2 linked regions of the Kaistia algarum genome follow. The protein of the gene in region 1 binds, or shares a complex with, the protein of each later gene. Links are inferred from orthologs where the notes say so. Each region holds a gene or a part of one and is shown on either strand. Other genes may lie near its edges. The genes, in order: accB and accD.

Region 1 (3,066 bases):
GCGGCCTCGCCGCTGTTCGACCAGGCGCAGAAGGACGAGATCGGCGCGATCGTCAAAGATTATCTGATGCAGCATCCGGAAGTGATCCGCGACGCGATGCAGGAGCTCGACAAGCGCCAGCAGGCCGCCGCCGCCGAGACGCAGAAATCGAATGTCGCCAAGCAGGCAGACCTGCTCTTCAATTCGAAGCGGCAGGTGGTGCTCGGCAATCCCGATGGGGACGTCACGCTCGTCGAGTTCTTCGACTACAACTGCGGCTACTGCAAGCGCGCTCATGCCGACATGGCGAAGCTGATGGATGAGGACAAGAACCTCCGCGTCGTCCTCAAGGAATTTCCGGTCCTCGGACCTGGATCGGAGGAGGCGGCGCAGGTTGCCGTCATCGTCAACGAGATGGCGCCGGAAAAATACCGCGCCTTCCATGACGAATTGCTGCTGTCCCGGGGCGAGGTGAACGGCGCACGGGCGCTGGCCGTCGCGGGCGATGTCGGTCTCGACACGGCCGCCATCAAGGCGCGCCTCAAGGAGCCGGAGATCGGCGCCACGATCAACGAATCCTACACCCTTGCCCAGTCGCTCGGCATCAACGGAACGCCGTCCTATGTCGTCAAGGACGAGGTCGTTGTCGGCGCCGTCGGCTATGACACGTTGAAGGGTAAAATCGAATCGGTACGCGCTTGCGGGTCGACTTCCTGCTGAGCTGACGGCCTCCGCCCGATCCATGAAGCCCTGCCGGGCAATCGGCGGGGCTTTTCCTTTATCCGCCGACCCCCTATAACCTGCCGACCTCGGCCCCGGCCGCGTTCTGCCGACGAGGCCTGCAAACGGTCATCGATGACGATATCCATTCTGGTACTCAACGGCCCCAACCTGAACATGCTCGGCAAGCGCGAGCCTGGCATCTATGGGGCCAAGACTCTCGCCGAGATCGGCGAGGAAACGACCGCCTTCGGCGCCACGCTGGGCCTTGCGGTCGATTTCCGGCAGTCGAACCATGAAGGCGAGTTGATCGACTGGATCCATGAGGCGCTCGGCCGACATCGCGGCATCGTCATCAACCCCGGCGCCTACACCCACACCTCGGTCGCGTTGCAGGATGCGATTCGGGCCGTCGGGTTGCCGACGGTGGAAGTTCACCTGTCGAACGTCTTCGCGCGCGAGGCGTTTCGGCACCATTCCTACATTTCCCCGGTAGCGCTGGGCGTCATCTGCGGATTTGGTCCGCAGGGTTACGCGCTGGCGCTGCAGGCGCTGAAGCCGGCCGTCCTTTGAAGGGACCGGGCAAGCTTCCGAACGAGAGACAGAAGGGCATGACCAGCAAGAATTCGACCATCGACCAGGAATTGATCCGGCAGCTCGCGATGCTGCTGACGGAAACCGACCTTTCCGAAATCGAAGTCGAGCATGCCGACCTGCGGATCCGCGTCGCCCGTACCATCACCGTGGCCCCGGCCGCCGTCCAGGTTTCGGCCCCGGTCCCCGTCGCAAGCGCCGTCGTCGTCGCTCCGGTTGAGGCCAATCCCGCGAACCATCCGGGTGTCGTGCCCTCGCCGATGGTCGGCACCGCCTACCGCTCGCCCGAGCCCGGCGCCAAATCGTTCATTGAGGTCGGCGACACCGTCCGGGAGGGCCAGACGCTGTTGATCGTCGAGGCGATGAAGACCATGAACCAGATTCCGTCGCCTCGTTCCGGCACGGTCAAGGCGATCATGGTGATCGACGGCCAGCCGGTCGAATATGGCGAACCCCTGTTGATCATCGAATGAGTGCCGCTGGGCCGATGTTCAACAAGATCCTCATCGCCAATCGCGGCGAAATCGCCCTGCGCATCCTGCGCGCCTGCAAGGAACTGGGCATCGAGACGGTCGCCGTCCATTCGACGGCCGATGCCGATGCCATGCATGTCCGCCTCGCCGACGAGAGCGTGTGCATCGGGCCGCCTCCGGCCCGCGACAGCTATCTGAATATCCCGTCGCTGCTCGCAGCGTGCGAGATCACCGGCGCAGACGCGATCCATCCGGGCTATGGCTTTCTGTCCGAGAACGCGCGTTTCGCCGAGATCCTCGAAGCTCACAACATCACCTTCATCGGCCCGAAATCCGAACATATCCGGATCATGGGCGACAAGATCGAAGCGAAGCGCACCGCGCAGCGCCTTGGCATTCCGGTCGTTCCGGGGTCGGACGGGGCGCTGAAGGACGAGGCCGACGCGCTGAAGAACGCGGCGTATATCGGCTATCCGGTTCTGATCAAGGCCTCTGCCGGCGGTGGTGGCCGTGGCATGAAGGTGGCGAAATCGGCGGACGAATTGCCGATCGCCTATTCGACGGCGCGTTCTGAGGCGAAGTCGGCCTTCGGCGACGACGCCGTCTACATGGAAAAATACCTCGAGAAGCCGCGGCATATCGAGATCCAGGTGTTCGGCGACGGCAAGGGCTATGCCGTGCATCTGGGCGAGCGCGACTGTTCGCTCCAGCGTCGGCACCAGAAGGTCTGGGAAGAGGCGGGCTCGCCCGCCCTGAACGCCGGCGAGCGTGAACGCATCGGCGCGATCTGCGCCAAAGCCATCGCCGGTCTTGGCTATTCCGGCGCGGGCACCATCGAGTTCCTCTACGAGAATGGCGAGTTCTATTTCATCGAGATGAACACCCGCTTGCAGGTCGAACATCCGGTGACCGAGGCGGTCACGGGTATCGATCTCGTCAATGAGCAGATCCGCGTTGCCTCGGGCGCAGGACTGTCATTCCGCCAGGAAGACGTGACCTTCGAAGGTCATGCCATTGAATGCCGCATCAACGCCGAGGATCCGCGGACCTTCGCGCCGTCGCCGGGGCTGATCACCTATTACCATCCGCCGGGCGGCCTGGGCGTCCGCGTCGATTCGGGTGTCTATCAGGGCTACAAGATCCCGCCCTATTACGACAGCCTGATCGGCAAGCTGATCGTGCATGGGCGCAACCGCGTCGAATGCATGATGCGGCTGCGCAGGGCGCTCGACGAGTTCGTCGTCGACGGGATCAAGACGACGATCCCGCTGTTCCGCGAACTGGTCGACGATCCCGATAT
Region 2 (3,251 bases), on another replicon or contig:
TCGAGCCAGATCTCGGCGCCCGCCGGGGCGAGATCGACGAGCTTGCCGCTCGCAAGCCGCTGCATGCGCGCCGGCCATTCAACGCTCGTCAGACCCGTTTCGATCGCGGCCGTCGGGATGGCGAGCGAGGACCGGCGCAGCGCCGCGATGGCGGCACCGGCATTGACGAATTGATGGCGGCCGGGAAGGCGGGGCGGCGGCAGGTCGAGCAACCCGTCCTCGTCCTGAAAGACGAGACGGCCCCGCTCGGAATGGGCGATCCAATCCTGATTGCCGACGAAGAGCGGCGCGCCAAGCCGGGCGGCCTTCGCCTCGATCACGCCGAGAACGGGCGCCACCTGAGGCGAGGTAACGACCGGCCGGCCGCGCTTGATGATGCCGGCCTTCTCGCCAGCGATATCCTCCAACCGATCGCCGAAGAATCTCTCATGGTCGAGCGAGATCGACGTGATCACCGAAACTTCTGGCAAGCGGATGACGTTGGTGGCGTCGAACCGCCCCCCGAGCCCGACTTCGAGCAGCGTCACATCCGCCGGATGGTCGGCGAAGAGCTTGAGCGCCGCGGCCGTCGTGATCTCGAAATGGGTGATCGGCGCGCCGTCATTGACGCGTTCGAGTTCGAGCAACGTCGCGACGAGTTCCTCCTCGCTCACAAAGCGACCGCCGCCGGGCTGGCCCAGACGGATGCGCTCGTGAAAGCGCACGAGATGGGGCGAGGTATAGACGTGGACGGTCCGACCCGAGGCCTCCAGCATCGCGCGCAGAAAGGCCGTCACCGAGCCTTTGCCGTTGGTTCCGGCGATGTGGAACACCGTCCCCAGACGCTCTTCCGGATGGCCGAGCTTTTCCAGAAGCGGCTCCAGGCGATCGAGCGATAGATCGATCTCCTTGGGATGGAGCTGGAAGAGCCGCTGCAGGACGACGGTACTGGTAACCATGGGAAACGCTCTCGGCGACGGGCGGGCGCCCGCCGATCGGTAGTTTCATGCAGAAAAGACGGTCGAGCCCGGACAGCGGTGGCGCCGCCCGGCGGAAGATAGCAGCGGACTACGACGCCAGCGCGACCTCGTCATGGCGCTGGCCGGCGATCGCCGGCAGCCTGGCTGCCTTCGGCCCGAGCAGGCCGCAGAGCCGGGCGATGGTCGCGCGGAGCTGATGGCGATGGACGACCATGTCGACCATGCCGTGATCATAGAGATATTCGGAACGCTGGAAGCCCGGCGGCAGCTTCTCGCGGATCGTCTGCTCGATGACGCGCGGGCCGGCAAAGCCGATCAGCGCGCCCGGCTCGGCGATATGAATATCGCCCAGCATGGCATAGGACGCCGTGACACCGCCGGTCGTCGGATTGGTGAGGACGACGATATAGGGAAGCCGCGCCTCGCGCAGCGCGATCACCGCCGCCGTCGTGCGGGGAAGCTGCATCAGCGACAGGATGCCTTCCTGCATGCGGGCGCCGCCGGAGGCCGCGAACATGATGAAGGGCTGCTGGCGCTGCAGCGCCGCTTCCATGCCGGCAATCACGGCCTCGCCGGCCGCCATGCCGAGCGAGCCGCCCATGAAATCGAAATCCTGCACCGCCGCGACAAGCGGCACGCCCTCGACGAAGCCGGCGCCGACGACGACCGCGTCCTGCAATCCGGTCTTGGTGCGCGCATCCTTGAGGCGGTCCGTATAGCGACGCTCGTCGCGGAACTTCAGTGGATCGACCGCCACATCGGGAACCGCGATCGACTCGTATTTCCCCTCATCGAAGAAATAGTTGAGCCGCTTCGGGGCGGTCATCCGCATGTGATAGCCCGAATTCGGGATCACGTAGTGATTGGCCTCAAGGTCGCGATGGAACACCATCTCGCCCGTCTCGGGACATTTGACCCAGAGGTTCTCCGGGACTTCCCGCTTGTTCAGGAGGCTCTTGATCTTCGGACGAACGACGTCGTTGATCCAGCTCATGCGAAAAACCCTCTTCTTCAGGCCGCGGCGGACCGGCGCACGCTGGCAACGCCCGAGGCGAGCGAGGATACGAGATTGACGACGGCCGGCACGGTCGCCGCCGTTGCCCTGCCCTCGTCGTCCAGTGAGGCGGCGATCGCCGCGACAATGGCCGAACCAACGACGACGCCATCGGCATTGGCGCCTATGGCGGCAGCCTGCTCGGCCGTGCGAACGCCAAAGCCGACCGCGACAGGCAGATGGGTATGGCGCTTGATGCGCGCAACCGATTCTGCGACGCGGCTCGCATCCGGCGCGGCTGAGCCAGTGATGCCATTGATCGAGACGTAATAGACGAAACCGGAGGTGTTGCGGAGCACCATCGGCAGGCGTTGGTCATCCGTCGTCGGGGTGGCGAGGCGGATGAAATTGAGCCCGGCCGCGAGCGCCGGGATGCAGAGCTCATCATCGGCCTCCGGCGGCAGGTCGACGATGATCAGACCGTCCACGCCAGCCGCCTTCGCGTCGCGAACGAAGGCTTCGGAGCCATGCGAATAGATCGGGTTGTAGTAGCCCATGAGCACGATCGGCGTCGCGTCGTCGCTCTTGCGAAATTCGCGCACCAGATCGAGCGTCTTGTTGAGCGTCTGCCCGCCCTTCAACGCGCGCAGCCCGGCGGCCTGGATCGCCAGACCATCGGCCATCGGATCGGAGAAGGGCATGCCGAGCTCGATGACGTCGGCGCCGGCGGCCGGCAGCGCATGGAGCAGCGCCAGCGTGGTTGCCGGATCGGGATCGCCGGCCGTCATGAAGGTCACAAGCGCCGGCCGGCCCTCGGACTTGAGCGCGGCAAAACGACGGTCGATGCGGGTTTCGGTCATGGCATTCGGCCTAGGCTCGATGGAGGATGGCGTCAAGACGGGGAAGGCGCGCGGGGAAGGTTCGGCCACGCGCCCGATTCAAACATCCATCCCCAAGATCTTGCCGACGGTGTGGACGTCCTTGTCGCCGCGGCCCGAGAGATTGACGAGGATGATGTCATCCTCGGCCATGCCGGGGGCGCGCTTGACGGCTTCCGCGATGGCGTGGGCCGATTCCAGCGCCGGGATGATGCCCTCGGTGCGCGTGCAGAGCTGGAAGGCGGCGATCGCCTCGTCGTCCACGATCGGGACATAGGAAACGCGGCCCGTGTCGCGCAGCCACGAGTGCTCTGGACCGACCCCGGGATAATCGAGGCCGGCCGAAACCGAATGCCCCTCGAGGATCTGGCCGTCGGAATCCTGCAGCAGATAGGTGCGGTTGCCATGAAGCACGCCCGG

The links.
Region 2: the proteins of accB (region 1) and accD are in contact, whole or in part, in a solved structure (PDB 8UXZ), measured with the Escherichia coli proteins. The link is inferred for Kaistia algarum from one-to-one orthologs.

What each region holds. Positions count from the first base shown.
Region 1 is NZ_JAPKNJ010000002.1:762,911-765,976, reverse strand. Bases 292-3,038 are described here. They hold accB (acetyl-CoA carboxylase biotin carboxyl carrier protein), read left to right. Parts: upstream 292-1,310; coding sequence 1,311-1,766; downstream 1,767-3,038. Other genes in these bases: accC (acetyl-CoA carboxylase biotin carboxylase subunit), read left to right, coding at 1,781-3,038; aroQ (type II 3-dehydroquinate dehydratase), read left to right, coding at 835-1,272; OSH05_RS16830 (DsbA family protein), read left to right, coding at 292-699. In the rest of the region: more of OSH05_RS16830, read left to right, coding at 1-291; more of accC, read left to right, coding at 3,039-3,066. UniProt on the Escherichia coli protein: This protein is a component of the acetyl coenzyme A carboxylase complex; first, biotin carboxylase catalyzes the carboxylation of the carrier protein and then the transcarboxylase transfers the carboxyl group to form malonyl-CoA.
Region 2 is NZ_JAPKNJ010000001.1:1,889,743-1,892,993, forward strand. The notes cover bases 1-2,932. They hold accD (acetyl-CoA carboxylase, carboxyltransferase subunit beta), read right to left. Parts: upstream 1,954-2,932; coding sequence 1,048-1,953; downstream 1-1,047. Other genes in these bases: OSH05_RS09160 (bifunctional folylpolyglutamate synthase/dihydrofolate synthase), read right to left, coding at 1-938; trpA (tryptophan synthase subunit alpha), read right to left, coding at 1,971-2,813; trpB (tryptophan synthase subunit beta), read right to left, coding at 2,892-2,932. Also shown: more of trpB, read right to left, coding at 2,933-3,251.